Regions from separate parts of the Paenibacillus sp. PDC88 genome, predicted to be linked through region 2. Evidence: riboswitches for the same ligand, from Rfam matches in the RefSeq annotation. Region 2 holds a riboswitch; the other holds the start of a gene.
The links. A riboswitch is a leader RNA that binds a small molecule or an ion and turns the genes downstream of it on or off. The one in region 2 is predicted to bind cyclic di-AMP.
Positions count from the first base shown of each region.

Region 1: another riboswitch for cyclic di-AMP. It lies ahead of BLW49_RS27360 (C40 family peptidase); the one in region 2 lies ahead of BLW49_RS18100 (hypothetical protein).

Region 1 is NZ_FNNT01000019.1:12,790-20,705, reverse strand. Features, by position in the region: gene BLW49_RS27370 (M1 family metallopeptidase) at 1-1,751, shown strand, start outside; gene BLW49_RS27365 (hypothetical protein) at 1,764-2,585, shown strand; cyclic di-AMP (ydaO/yuaA leader) riboswitch at 2,892-3,033, shown strand; gene BLW49_RS27360 (C40 family peptidase) at 3,040-3,507, shown strand; gene BLW49_RS27355 (GNAT family N-acetyltransferase) at 3,633-4,130, shown strand; gene BLW49_RS27350 (c-type cytochrome) at 4,244-4,606, shown strand; gene BLW49_RS27345 (4a-hydroxytetrahydrobiopterin dehydratase) at 4,700-4,996, opposite strand; gene BLW49_RS27340 (hypothetical protein) at 5,238-5,531, opposite strand; gene motA (flagellar motor stator protein MotA) at 5,679-6,479, shown strand; gene motB (flagellar motor protein MotB) at 6,466-7,260, shown strand; gene BLW49_RS27325 (pseudouridine synthase) at 7,351-7,916, opposite strand, start outside.
Region 2 is NZ_FNNT01000006.1:39,896-47,811, forward strand. Features, by position in the region: gene BLW49_RS18090 (serine hydrolase domain-containing protein) at 138-1,052, shown strand; gene BLW49_RS18095 (HAD family hydrolase) at 1,193-1,846, opposite strand; gene BLW49_RS18100 (hypothetical protein) at 2,059-2,472, opposite strand; cyclic di-AMP (ydaO/yuaA leader) riboswitch at 2,613-2,770, opposite strand; cyclic di-AMP (ydaO/yuaA leader) riboswitch at 2,911-3,134, opposite strand; gene BLW49_RS18105 (glutathione peroxidase) at 3,511-3,990, shown strand; tRNA gene BLW49_RS18110 (tRNA-Leu) at 4,077-4,159, opposite strand; gene BLW49_RS18115 (urease accessory protein UreF) at 4,479-5,177, shown strand; gene BLW49_RS18120 (nitrogen regulation protein NR(II)) at 5,451-6,074, shown strand; gene urtE (urea ABC transporter ATP-binding subunit UrtE) at 6,198-6,893, opposite strand; gene urtD (urea ABC transporter ATP-binding protein UrtD) at 6,880-7,683, opposite strand; gene urtC (urea ABC transporter permease subunit UrtC) at 7,643-7,916, opposite strand, start outside.

The sequences.
Region 1 (7,916 bases), on a different contig from region 2:
TGACCGAAGAGAACACTTTAAAAGGCACCTCCATCATGACCTGGACTCATCCGGGAACCAAAACCGTAAATGAATTATATTTTCATCTATATCCCAATGCTTTCTCCTCTGATCAGACAACCTTTATGAAGGAGTCCGGCGGAAAGCTTCGAGGTGATGTTATGCCGAAGGACGGCTATGGCTCCATGAAGCTTACCGAGATCAAAACGATAGAAGGATTGTCCCTATTACACCGCATTCAGTATGTTCAGCCGGACGATGGCAATATGAACGACCGCAGTCTTGTGAAGGTTCGTCTGCCCAAGCCTGTCAAAGGAGGCGAAAGCATTACATTGAACATAGCCTTTGAAGTCGAGCTGCCTAAAATTTTTGCCCGGATGGGTACAGCAGATGAATTTGTCATGGCAGGTCAGTGGTTTCCTAAAATAAGTGTCTACGAGCCTGCTGGCAGACGTAATCGGACAACCGAAGGATGGAACCTCCACCAATATCACGGGAACTCAGAATTCTATTCCGACTTCGGAATTTACAGTGTACGGATAAAGGTCCCCGAAGATTATATCGTGGCTGCAACCGGATTCCCGACCAAGCCTTATACGAAGCAGGATGGCCAGAGGGTTTACCAGTTCTATGCTGATGATGTTCATGATTTTGCCTGGGCGGCTTCACCGAACTTTATCGTAGCTGAGGAGCCATTCTCCTCACCAAATGTTCCGGGAGTACGCATTAAGCTGTATCTTGATCCGGCTCATGCGGATCTGAAGGATCGCTATTTTTACGCAGCCAAATCTGCACTTTCTAATTACAGCGACTGGTACGGAAGGTACCCTTACTCTACCCTGTCCATCGTTGTTCCTCCTATAGAAGCGAATGGCGCGGGAGGAATGGAATATCCGACACTGATTACTGCCTTTGGCGCGGATGACACCTCTCCTGGTTATGAGCTCGAGAGAACCGTCATTCACGAGATTGGCCATCAATATTTCTATGGCATGATCGCGAGCAATGAATTTGAAGAAGCTTGGCTGGATGAAGCATTCACCTCCTATGCAGAAGATCGCCTAATGGAACAGGAATATGGTCTAACTCCCAATCTGCCGCTGCAATCTGCATCGATGAGCTCGCCTGCTCCACTTACACAGGAAGCCTGGAAGTATGACTCTCATAATCACTATGCAGAGAATGTATACACAAGAGGCAAACTCGTCCTCCTGGGTATAGAACAGCAGGTTGGTACCAAGAAGATGGATCAGATTATGGCTACCTATGCAGCCAAGTATCGGTTCAAGCATCCGACGACTGCTCAATTCCAAAAGGTTGTAGAGCAGGTTACCCGCAGATCGTGGGACACCTATTTTGACCAATATATTTATGGCAGCCAAATGGCTGATTTCTCCGTAGATTCCATCGCCATCAAGGAACAGGGGACATCCGAGGAGCCAAGCTATATTTCCTCGATCAGAGTGGCGAAGAATGCAGGCGATTACTCAGAGATTCCTATCGTATTTACTTTTGCAGACGGGCATATGATTCGCAAGGTATGGGACGGTAAAGGTGGAGAAATCATCTACAACCTGACTTACAAATCTCCGCTGGATTGGGCAATGGTTGATCCTGAGTACTCCATCACACTTGAGAACAAGCATATGAACAACTACTTAAAAGCTGAAGGAGATGAAGTATTGGAGACCCGGTTTAATATCAGTATTACCAAAGTGTTGGAGCTCTTGCTCGGAAGTCTGTCATGGTGAGGTGTATAGTGGATGAAATCTTATCTCTCCGAAGGTTTTAAGTTAGTGAAGCGTCATTTTCTAATCGTCATCTTCTTGTTTCTGTACCAGCTGCTATGGGGTGTTCTTCTGTACAAAGTCGTGTCCTCTGCGGTCATCCCCTTGCTTATGCGCTATCCAGATCCCCCTCCTCATGAGCTCAGCCAGATCTTGTTCTGGTTAGAGGGGCAGATCAGCTTGAGCACCAGCTCCACAGTCCATGAATATGTATGGCTGCTTGTCCTCATGTTCATTTTAAGGATGCTCATTACTCCACTGATTCGGGCGGGTCTGTTCCACAGCCTTCATGAAGAGTCAAGCACCAAAGGCTTCTCCTTTTTTCGAGGGACACTTAAGCACTGGAAAAAGACATCGTTACTCTATCTCATTGAGATCATATTGCTGCTGCTGCCTGCCTACTGGATCCTTCCAAAGGTGCTCCCCATTCTCATGAATGCAGTCTACAATCAGAATCTTCTTCTGCAGGCGGCTCCTTACGTCATCTTATGGATCGTTTATGCCTACATCATCAAGCAGCTGCTCCTATATGTCCAGTTTGGACTGACAGGCAATCGAAGCGGCCTTGGTGCTGTATGGATCTGCCTCCGTCATGCACTTCCTGTCACTGGAGTTGCCCTGACACTTAGCACACTTGCCATTCTGCTGTTCAGTGCTTTCACGGCCGTATCTCTCATATGGACAGGACTTTTAGCCCTGATTCTTCAGCAGTCTTATCATCTCGTTCGATCACTCATCAATGTATGGAAGATTAGTTCTCAATTCAGTATTTGGCGATCCAATAGCGAAGATGCCTGAATTTATTGTCTCAATTAATATCCTACCTCTCTTGTCCAAACCGCACTCCAGCGCGAATACAACGCTTTCATAGCAGAAATTAAGTCCGACTGCTTAACGTCAAAAAAGTTCACAAGTCTCGCTCTTTTCCTAGAGTGAGGCTTGTTTTTTGTAATATTTTATCTAAAAAACGATTGCCAAATTTACACAATCTCTGTTACAATAGGCCCAGAACTTCTAGTAACAACTTTGTAATAATTGTTGTAACTTTTACTAACTAACTAAGTACATAGTCTTACAAGAGTGAGCGACTTTCACAGGTGCACATCATTAGAACAGCCAAATTCCTGGCATCTGGGAAGCGGGGGAACCACTTTTATGGGTGAATTGATCTCGCAACGTAAGTGATCATAGGGGAACCTTCTACCGAATCCTTAAGCTAACCTCGCAGGCATTGGAAGGGGATTATTTTTTCTTGAAAAAGTCACTAACTGCTGCAGCACTGAGTCTTGCTATTGCATTCTCCATCGGAACAGGAAGTGCATTCGCCGATTCCAAAATGGACAAGGTCATTGATAACGCTAAGGGAACCGAATATAAATATGGCGGTACGACTTTAAACGGATTTGATTGCTCTGGTTTTACCATGTATGTATTTGATAAACTCGGCATCGATCTGCCTCATCAATCTGGTTCTCAATACAAAATGGGCAAGTCTGTATCCCGTTCTGAGATGAGACCTGGCGACCTTGTATTTTTTAACACAAGCGGAAATGGTGTATCCCATGTCGGCATCTTCGTAGGTGACGGTAAATTTGCACATGCTTCCTCCTCCAAAGGAGTTATTATCAGCAAGCTGGACGAGAGCTACTATGAGAAACGTTACATTGGTGCAAAACGTATCATGAGTACGGAAGAATACGAAACTGCTGCATTAGATTAAGCAACATTGTGCTGGAACGACCCTATAGCTCGAAGATTAGATTACTAAATAGTAATCCATCTTCGGGCTTTTTATATTATATTAGGGATGACTATTGGATGAGGGATGGCAAAGGAGACGATGACATGACGCAGAAAGGAACGACCTTTCATGCCCTTCCTATGAGTGAAGAGCATGCAGCTGAGATCTGCACTTGGCAGTACGAACCTCCTTATAACATATACGGCTGGCTGCCCTGGGAGCAGATGAAGGCACTTGAGATTGAATTCGGCGACCCTAAGCTCCGAGATACACAGTATTTATCCATTGTAAATGATACTGGTGAGCTATATGGCTTCGCACAATTATTTCCTCTAGCCGGTGTGACCCGGCTTGGTCTAGGCTTGAGACCTGACCTGTGTGGGCAGGGGTTAGGGGCTCCCTTTGTAAGCACCATTGTACAGGAGGCTGCTTCCCGGCAGCCGCAGAATGAGATTGATCTTGAAGTTCTCACCTGGAATAAAAGAGCGATCCGCACTTATGAAAAAGCGGGATTTACCATTCATGATACCTATGAGCGTCTTACACCGGAGGGTCCTAAGTTGTTCTTCTGTATGGTGTATACCGGAGTAAAACTCAAATAGACATGATTGTCTCTCCTAACTTTTGTTTAAATATTTACCATAAAATACTATGAAGCAGGTTCATGATCCTTTATAATAAATGAAGGATTGTACATAGTAGGAGGACACAACGAATGAAGAAATGGATCATGAGTGGGTTATTTTTCTTCGCTTGCGCTTTTGCCCTCGTGTTAATGTTTACGGTTCCAGGAAGAGAACATGTGGCTGAAGAGGAACAGCCTCCGGCAATGCCCGAGGTAACGCTAGACGCTGCGGCTGCTGAGGAGAAGGCGAAGGCAAGCTGTATTACTTGTCACGGTAACCAACTGGAAGGCGGTATGGGACCGTCACTGCAAACCATTGGTGCAGAGCATGATGCCAATAAGCTGTACCAGATTATTAGTGAAGGCACAAGCGGCGGGATGCCGGCGTTTGAAGGTCAGCTCACAGAAGAAGAGATTGCGAACCTTGCTTTGTGGCTGGCCGAGAAGAAGTAGAATCATATAACTTAAATAAAACACGCCTGCAAGAGTTTGTATCTGTCATCAGAACGCACTCCTACAGGCGTGTTTTGTTAATTCCATTGCAGCTTAATTTTGCATCATTCTATCGTAAGCTTCATTATATTGTTGTGCTTCTTTAATATCGATCGCTGTTATTCCTCCATCATCCCATGAAGTGAGCCGCAGTGTGACCACTTTATGATCGATGGTGATAAAAGGGTGATGATTGAATGCTTCGGATATTAATCCGACTTCATCAACAAAGGCAATCCCCTTCATGAAGCTGGTAAACGTGAACTTACGGACAATCCAGCGCCCCTCTTCGTATTCCCAGCCCTCAAGTTTATCTAGATGAGCTTCTACTTCCTCTTGTGTAAAGACCATCGCTTCAATCTAACCTCCTTGATAAGACGTACTTACATTCAGCAGACCCGGTGCCTCACGTAAATACAGGCACTGCAATAAATGCAGTAAAAGAATGCTAAGCATATCAGCAAGCTTAGGTGCAATTCTATCTCTATATTTACTGATATCTTACAATAAGGAACCGTTTGCTATCTGGTAAACGGCTTATCGTGTTCCATCTTATCATGTAAGCGATCCTAATTCCAGCGCCCCATTAGCCCTAAATCAGGGTTACAAAGTCCAGTTCATCCTCGCCTATCAATATATTCAGACGATGATTTTCCTTATCGTGAATCACGACCCCACTTCCAACCGTGATCATGGATTCGCTTCCCAGCGCGTAGAACAAATCTTCTGCAAGCGCTTCATCCACCTCGCGTCGGTCTGCGGCTCCAAGCCGCTCCCAGTCCTCTTCTTCCATCTCGAAGAAAGTATATCGATCCGGAATTTTTGCAATAGCCTTTATCAAATCTTCTAATATGTCGCTATACTCACGTCCATGTTTTACGCCCATATGTGTGTTCACTCCATTTTTAGTATCGTGTTTCTATTATACCGGAAAATTAACCCTTCACAAAAATGAATAACGTGTCGATAAATATTATAAATCAAAGGGATATCTTGAAAGGATTCAGATTAAATCTCATGGATGAGGTGTATGATGGAAATTTCAACAATTATTGGACTGATACTAGGGTTAGTGTCCCTAGTTGTAGGTATGATCTTTAAGGGTGCACCACTTATTAATTTGGTGAACAACCCTGCAGCTTACCTGATTATTTTCGGTGGTACGATAGCTACCATTTTTATGGCCTTCCCCATGTCAGAGGTCAAAAAAATACCCAAGCTGTTTAAGATTGTCTTCATGAAGCAGAAGATGATTGATAAGGTATCACTGATCAGCATGTTCTCGGAGTGGGCATCCATTACACGTCGCGAAGGACTCCTCGCACTCGAGGCAAAAGTAGACGAAATTGACGATAATTTCCTGCGCAGCGGGATGCGTATGATTATAGACGGCAATGATCAGGAATTTGTCAGTGACGTCTTGATGGAGGACATTCACGCAACAGAGGAACGACACAAGACAGGTGCATTGATCTTTTCTCAAATGGGTATGTATGCTCCTACGCTTGGTGTTCTTGGCGCGGTTGTCGGTCTTATCGCCGCCCTTGGCGATCTGAGTGATATGGACAAGCTGGCTCATGCCATCGCTGCTGCCTTTATTGCGACCCTGTTAGGTATATTTACAGGATATGTGCTCTGGCACCCTATTGCGAATAAGCTCAAGCGTATTTCCAAAAAAGAAGCCGAGCTTAAATTAATGATGGTCGAAGGTCTGTTGTCCATCCAATCCGGTGTATCCACCATTGCGATCAATCAGAAGTTGTCCGTATTCCTGACCCCGAGCGAACGTGCAGAGCTTGCAAGCAAGGAGGGAAGTACAGGTGAAAAAGACTAAGAAAAGACATGAAGAGCATGAAGAGCATGTAGACGAAAGCTGGCTGCTGCCCTACTCTGACCTCATGACATTGCTTCTTGCCTTGTTTATCACTTTGTTCTCCATGAGCTCCATTGACGCTCAGAAGTTTGAACAAATGGCGAGTGCTCTAAGCAGTGCACTTAATGGCGGTACAGGCGTTCTGGATAACAAGTCTGCCTTCCCCACCGATCCCAGCATGGACTTAGGCAATGAATCGACTCCGCCCAAAAATCCGGAGACTTCTCAAGAGGCTCAGCTCGCGAAGCAAGAGCAGGAAGAGCTGGAGAAGCTGAAGAAGCAGCTCGATCAATATATAAGCAAGAATGGTCTCACTGATCAGCTGGATACCAAGCTCAATCAATCACAGCTTATGATCACCATCGCGGACAATGCTGTCTTTGCTTCAGGGCAAGCGATAGTGAAGCCCGAGGCAAGAGTTCTAGCTAAGAATATATCCCGCATGCTTCAGCAATTTCCTGACTATGATGTCATTGTTACCGGTCACACGGATAATATGCCTATCAACAATGCACAATACAATGACAACTGGGATCTTAGCAGCGACCGGGCATTAAATTTCTTGAAAATTATGCTGCTGAACACGAATTTGGATCCTTCGAAATTTACACCTAGCGGTTATGGTGAATATCACCCTGTCGCTTCTAATGATACACCAGAAGGGCGAGCCCAGAATCGACGTGTCGAAATTTCAATTATTCGAAAATACACAGGCAGCTCTAACACGATGAGTGTGGAGTAATTAATCAACCGAACAGCGAATAGGTCAAATAAATGAGAAAGCCTCCACTCTTGATGGAGGCTTTCTTATATGGTCATTGCTCATACTTGTTTAGAACAGCTTGTAATTCAATAGCTTCCCTAACTCCGATTTCTCCTGCTCGCTTAATTCTCTCCAGGTACCTGTCGCCTGCGACCCGAGATGAATGTTCATGATTCGAATTCTCTTCAGTTTACGCACTTCATATCCAAACGCACTGCACATCCGCCGGATTTGCCGATTCTTTCCTTCCGTCAGAATGATGCGAAAGGTCTTCTCGGAGATGCGAGTCACCGTACAAGACAGTGTTCTCTCACCTAGAATCTTCACACCGCTGGACATTCCTCTCAGGAAAGACTCTGTCACCGGCCTGTTCACAGTCACGATATATTCCTTCTCATGCTTTCCTTCAGCGCGCAGAATTTTATTCACGATGTCTCCATCATTCGTCATTAAGATCAGACCCTCTGAATCCTTGTCCAACCGTCCAATAGGAAAAATGCGTTCTTTATGACCTACAAAATCGACGATATTCCCTTCAATGTGCTGCTCTGTTGTACTAGTAATGCCGACAGGCTTGTTTAATGCAATATATACGGTGTTGCCTTTGGCACGCAGCGGCTTCCCATCAACCAGCA
Region 2 (7,916 bases):
AGAGGACTGGAATCAATCTCCTAATCTCCCTCAAGCTGATTTATGAAATTGATTCCCTGTTCTAAACGTTTCGAAGCTATGACTTGTACTGAAACCAGTGTCAGAACACTGCTGGCGAATTAGGAATGGAGGAAACTATGATACGTACATTGAGCGGCTTTGAGAAGAAGATTAGATCACAAGACTTAAATGTCTTTTCGATTCGTGTGCTGCAGGATGGCGGGCTGGTTGGAGAATGGAACCGTGATCAAGACATGCGTCGTCAGCAACATTCTATCAGCAAATCATTTACATGCATGGCCGCTGGTCTTGCCATTGAGGAAGGAAAGCTCACACTGGATACAAAGCTCGGTGAATTTTTCAATTACAACACCACTTACCGCTCTCAGGATCCGCAGCTCCCTTCTCCTGATGAGCTCACCCTTTATGATTTGTTACGGATGTCTTCAGGGCATGACTCTCCACCGCTATGGCTGCCGGAGCGGCAGTCACTGACGGAGAAGGATTGGGCAAAATACTATTTATCCCTGCCGCTGAACCGCCCTCCCGGCAAACAGTTTACTTACAGCAGCGGCGATACCTTCATGATCTCGGCGTTGATTCAAGCAGCCGTCGGTGAGACGGTCCACCGTTATTTGAACTCCCGTTTGTTTGATCCTCTGGGTATACATCACGTGGAATGGGAAACCTCGCCTCTCGGAGTCACATTGGGATGCGCAGGTCTCGTGATCAGCACCGAAGAATTAAGCAGATTCGGCCAAATGCTGCTGGATGAGGGGGCTTATGAGGGCAAGCAGCTGGTGCCTGCAGAATGGATTCAATTTGTGACTCGCAAGCATATTGATTCTGTCGGTGAGGGAGACTGGTCGCTCGGCTATGGCTGTCAGTTTTGGATGTGTTCTCACGGAGCATATCGAGGGGATGGTGCACACGGCCAGCTGCTCGTTATCATACCGGACCGGAGAGCCGTGATTGCTGTTAACAGTGAGGAAGATCGTATACAGTCTATCCTTGACGCAGTGTGGGAAGATGTCCTGCCTATTTTAGAATAAAGCCGCCTGACTCATTCTTGAACCAACTCCCTGAACGCAGGAAAACTGCACCCCAGCTGTTAGCTTGCGGCTAACCATTGGAGCGCAGTTCCTGCACAGCAGCTACTATCTGCTGTATAAGCCTCAGTTTATTATTAGGTTTATAGAAGCAGGGCCGTCAGTGCGTTCAGATCATTCACAGTATAGTCCGGCGTATCCTTATCATCAGTGGAAGGCTGATAGCGGCCGTAACCCTGCATAATTCGAATCGTAATCATTCCAAGTGATTTGGCTGGGATAATATCATTATCAATACGATCGCCGATCATGATGGATTCCGAGGGCTCAGCTCCGGCTGTTTTCAATGCATATTGATATAAGCGCACATCTGGTTTAGACAAGCCTTGTTCGGCCGAACACGCGATAACATCCACATAAGAACGAAGTCCATATTTCTCCAGCCGCGCTTCCGTACCCGGACTTTGGTTAGCCACGATACCGATCCTATAGCGTTCACCCAGCTGCTCAAGAACAGACCGAGCTTCAGCGTAAGGCTCCTCAAGCTCCTTTTGAAACTTAAGCCTAGGCTTGATATACTCTCTGTCCTCCTCGGAAGGCACAAGCTCCGAAATCGCATACTGCATGGGAGAAGCTATGTAATTGGAATAGCTCTGAATAAATTTGCTGCGTACGTCCTCCATTGTAATGTTATACCCGAGTCCATTTGCTTCTCTCACAAATTGGCCGATAATGTGATCAACGGGAACCCATTCATTTACGAGTGTATCTCCTATATCAAAAAAGAGCCATTTCACATGATCAAACTTCCCCATAATGCCATTCTCTACCTTTCTATCTGTAAATATAGAAAAAGAGACCCATGCTTATATCACGAGTCTCACATGCTATGTTTCCTTTAACTCCAGTATATCAATCCTGTATCTAATTACGCAAACTGTATAGTAAGCACCTACACTAGCCATAAGCCGCAGCCTCCTGCTTCTATCGCTGTGTGCGTGCAGATCAATTAATTAACGGCAGCCCGTTCTCCATTTAACAGAAATCCTACTTCGCCCTTGATTGTAAAAATAACGTGGTCTGCGCCCATACCGCGGTATACTCCGCGAGGATGATTCAGCTGTGTAATAATGGTAATCGGCTTACGTGTCCAGGGTCTGCATATTTGCAAAAACCGGCAGGTCAGATTCAAGCTGTTCTCAAAAATAAAAATACGTCCTACCGCCGCATTAGGCAGCAGCCATTTACTTGTAAACGCCGTATCCATACGTATAATGTGCTCTACTCCAAGCCGTTTGACCTGCTTCTCTTCCTGTGCACTGTTCGTCAGAACAGCAAAAGAAAGCTTCTTGTACATTAATAATCGAATAAAATTTCTGGCCGCTTCATTTGGCGCCGTAACTAAAATAACTTCATCACTCATTACAATCATTTCCTCCCTGTAATAGAAAAAGACAACAAAAAAAGAACACCGACGATCAAAGGCATGCCCGGTGCTCTCCCACCTATATATCAGAACATGGCAAAACATGACCTGTGATATAGGCGCTACTCGGCTTGCTGCCTCTCCCTTTGTTACGCTTACGAGGTTAGCTGTCGGATTCGGACAAGAGAGATTGCCCTATTCACGGCAATAGCCATGAAATTCACCCCATGGATCGATGCATCCACATCTGGGTCCCCCGCTTTTTGGATCAACAAAAATTCAGCGCATAAATAAAACCACAGAGGATTAAACCTCTGTGGCTGATCGCTCACAAGATTTATCATTCCTCTCTCAAACGTTGGCACAGACGATACCTAGAGAATATTCACGTTAAGCTAAGTGAAGGAAAGAACCTTGCATCTCTTCCACATCTCTAGTTCAGCTCTGTACAGCTTACGAGGTTAGCTGTCGGATTCGGACGGTGAGAGTCGTCCTATCTGTTCCTGATGATTCCATATGACATTCCACATGAATCTTCGGTTCAGAATTCACCCCATGCATCGTGTATCATTCGGCTCTCACACCGAATCAAGCACGCTGCCTTACTCTGGTTCCCCCGCTCTCCGCCATATTAGGCAGAAATTAAGCGATCATAGCAATGAGAAACTATTTAAATAAACGGTTGTTCGTTTGCTCAAGATTTACGATATGAATCATACACCCGTTGAAAATCGATGTAAAGCTCCTTCAGCGGCTCATCTTGACGATTTAGCGTTGTTTTTGGATAGAATAAGAGTAAAACATTCATCAATATGCATGCAGCTTATCTGTTCTCAGTTTATCTCGTTATTTCGTTTAATTCTAATGCCTAAGTTTACCTTCGACAATCGTCCTCCTCAATTCTTAAGCTTTGTTTGACTTTCTCCATATATTGTTTAAAATTAAATTGTTATCAATATATATAAAGAGATTGATGAGGAACGGCAATACAAGCATCATTTATATTCCAAATTTATAGAAAGGATGGATGAAGGCATGTCGATTTATCAATACCAAGTGAATACACTTAAAGGCCAGAAGTTAAGTATGGAGGAGTACAAAGGAAAAGTACTCTTGATCGTAAATACAGCAAGCAAGTGCGGATTAACCCCTCAATACAAAGGACTGCAGGAGCTATATGACAAATTCAATGACCAGTCCTTTGAAATTCTCGGTTTCCCCAGCAACCAATTTGCCGAACAAGAACCAGGCTCAAATGATGAAATCGCGGAGTTCTGTCAAATGAACTATGGTGTGAGCTTCCCGATGTTTGAGAAGATTAAAGTCAACGGAGATGAGGCACATCCGCTATTCAAGCACTTGAAGGACAATGCACCAGGTATACTTGGCTCCAAAGCAATTAAGTGGAATTTCACCAAATTCCTTATCGATCAGAACGGAAATATTGTAAAAAGATACAGTCCACAAACGACACCGGACAAGATTGAATCGGATATCGCCAAGCTGTTAAAATGAGTATTCTGCATGTAATCCCCGTCGAAACCCACAATGGGAGCAAAAAAAAGAGCTTGAAGCAAATTGCTTCAAGCTCTTTCGTATGATGCGGTCGAGAGGACTCGAACCTCCACGGGTATACACCCACTACCCCCTCAAGATAGCGTGTCTGCCATTCCACCACGACCGCGCATCTTGTATAGCATTTTCTTGCCAACAAAATATATTATACACACTTATCAATCATAAGTAAAGTGATTATTTTAAAATATATTTTTTAATTTTTAGAGAAGGCTGTAAAGTTAAGTCAGTGTTAATATATATTACATTAAAAATAGGTATTTAACTGTTTATAGGATATTATTCCGTTTTATTATTGACATTATAAGGATGTTTATGTGAAAATACATATCAAACATAACGATATTCAAAGATAAATTGACATATACATAACATTCAAATTCACCCAAGATGGTTATCGCGTTTAACACAATAAGGGGGCGAATCTGGTGAACAGAGGAAATAAGCTTCTTGATTATGTAAAACTGCTTGATTCCTCACTTCAAGTCGGAGGATTCTCTCATTCCTTCGGACTTAAGTCATACATCGAGGAAGGTACGATCCAAACGACTACCGACCTGGAGACATTCATGCGATGTGAGCTGCATCCAAGTCTTGTGCAGTTGGAAGGCATGGCAATCAAGGCCATCTACACAGCAGTAGAGCAGAAGGATGAGTGGAGAATCGCCCTCATTGATAAGATGCTTCACGTCAAGCGAACCCCTGCTTACAAACGGGAATCCTCCAGAGCCATGGGAAAACGCCTCATCAAACTGTCTAAAGCGCTGCATCCATGGATGGACTTTGAGCATTTCGAAGCTCTTATCCATCGATATGATGCTGTCGGCTCACTCCCCGTCGTTCATGCCTGGATCAATACTCAGCTTGAGGTTACCGCCGACGATGCAGCTTCCGGTTATCTTCATGCTGCCAAGGATGTATGCCTGATTCACGCAAGACGACTATTAAAAATCGAAACCTGCGATCTCAACGCCTTGTCCAGCGTACTGGACAGTGACCTCGAAGAAGAATGGAACAGAGCCAGAAGCGCAAACCTCCAGCCCTTCCAGAGCTCAATTCTGTCAATGCAATCCCTCATACCGGGCTTTCCCTTCCACGAATCCGGTATTGAACATACAAGAGCTTAAGCCTAAGGCCCCTCCAGCTCACCTCTTCAGGGCCTCCCAAGCCCCTCCCTATCTAAAGCACGCCTGGCCCCCTCCTCTGCCAGCGTGCTTTTTTTCGTCATAATTCCACCTTACGCTGTCGCAAAAGAACGACGTATGTAAGTGATTAATGATTGTTAGATGACGCAAGAACGTATATAATATGATCAACCTTTTTTTTGGAAGAAACTCAATCTCAACACAACACCTCTGATCCATTAAAAATGTCAATATAAGTGTAGGGAGAGACTACTATTGTCCGAAGCCGAACCCTTTTTTATAAAGACCTCGTCCGAAGATTTCAAGTCAACCATTGTCATTATTGACGCTTACGGAACGATATGCTCGTACAACCATCCTCTGCCCGAGAAGATGTCCCGTTATGAATGTATTACCAGTACCAATTGGCTGGGTTCTAATTATTTCAATCTAATGGCGTCATTTCCAGGGGCGTGTCCACACAGCATGAATAACATTATCAATCAACTCAAAGAAGTACTAAACAACAACATGGCAGGCTATGTGTGCGAAGTCAGGATACTGCGGGACAACAGTTACATTTGGCTTCGTCTGGAGGCGTCTCTATATGAAACCTCCCTCCAATCTGACTTCAAAGGACTTATCGTTACTCACATTGATATCACACACCTGAAACACCTTGAACATCATCTCAAGGATGCCTCTTCCCAAATACGAACTCTTCGAGGAATGCTGCCGATCTGCGCTGTATGCAAGCGCATCAGAGATGAAGAAGATGAATGGAATACTGTGGAGAGCTTTGTCGAGAAGCATACACATGCCGAATTCACCCATGATATATGCCCTGAATGCATTCGCAAGCTGTACCCGCAATATGCAAGGATTCTAGATTACCCTTGAGCTAGTTAACACCAGCGTTCACATAGCTCATGAATCATCAAAAAAAAACACTCACCTAGAACGGACTCCTTCCGAATCAGGGCGAGTGTTTTTTGTAATACCGTATTTCTTAGTTTAAACCACCTAGACCGTGAGATAATGCTCAAATGCTGCCAGATCCAGATCCCCTGGCTTGCCATGCATCGCAATACTGCCCTTATCCATAACATAAATATAATCCGCAACACTGCGCACAAATTCCTCGCTTTGCTCTACCAGCAAGATGGCCGTATCCTTCTGATTCTTAATCTGAATGATAACATCGCGAATATCGTCTACAATCGACGGCTGAATTCCTTCTGTCGGCTCATCCAGTAACAGAAGCTTAGGCCTCGCGGCCAGCGCTCTTGCAAAGGCGAGCTGCTGCTGCTGCCCTCCACTTAGATCTCCACCTTGCCGCTTGTACATCGTAGGCAGCACCGGGAACATAGCAAGCACATCCTCAGGAAATACCTTGTTTCTCTTAGAGGCTGTTTCAAGACCCAGCATCAGGTTCTCTTTTACGGACAGTTGCGGAAAAATATCGCGGCCCTGCGGAACATATCCGATGCCTGCACGGGCTCTCTTCGCAGAATTCCACTCCGAGATATCCGTACCCTCCCAGCGTATTTCACCTTGGCTCGTCTTGAGAACACCCATAAGCGTACGAAGTAGAGTTGATTTACCGACTCCATTTCTGCCCATTAGGCACACGACCTGTCCTGGTTCGATATCCAGATGGACACGACGGAGCACCATACTCTCACCATATCCAGATTCAATATTTTTAAGTGACAGCATCCGGCTTCCTCCTTTTGCCCAAATAGACCTCGGCGACAACTGGATTCTGCTGAACCTCAAGCATGGTCCCTTCCGTCAGCAGCTTGCCCTCATGCATCACCGTAACCTTCTCTGCATATTGTCTGACAAACTCCATATCATGCTCAACAACGACAACAGAGCGTTTCTTGGCAATAATCTGAAGCAGCTCTCCCGTCTTCAGTGTTTCATCATCTGTCATCCCAGCTACCGGCTCATCAAGCAGAAGTACATGAGGCTCCTGCAGCAGCAGCATCCCGATCTCAAGCCACTGCTTCTCTCCATGAGACAGCGCCCCTGCCCTTACCAGGATTCGATCAGTTAGACCGATCTGTGTAAGAACTTCTTCCATCGCCTGACTTATCTCGCCTCCACGAAGACCTCGCAGCGAATGAAAAGCCCCTTTGTTCTGATCATCAGCAAGCTCCAGATTTTCCTTGACCGTTAGACCACCGAACACCGACGGCGCCTGAAATTTCCGTCCGATTCCAAGCCTTGCGATCTGATGCTCTTTTTTACGAGTCAAGTCGATTCCATCAGGAAGCAGCACTTTACCGGACACAGGCTTCGTTTTACCGCAAATGACATCAAGCATCGTAGTCTTCCCTGCCCCGTTAGGCCCGATCAGAAAGTGAAGCTCATTAGATCTGAGGTTAAGATTCATCCCGTTCACAGCGACGAAGCCTGAAAAAGACACCGTTATGTCCTGAACAGACAGAACCGTTTTTCCTTTAGGATGTAGCTCGTTCGGCTTCAACAACGGACTTGGCATCTCGAGCACCTCCCTTTCGTCTCCACCATCTGGACAGATTATGATATACCCCGACAAGTCCACGAGGCATAAACAAGACAATAGCTACAAATAAACCACCCATAACGAACAGCCAGCCCTCTGGATACGCCTCACTAATTCCTGTCTTCGCTGCATTCAGAATGACGGCACCAATCACAGCACCAATTAATGTTCCTCTGCCTCCAAGCGCTACCCACAGCACCATCTCAATA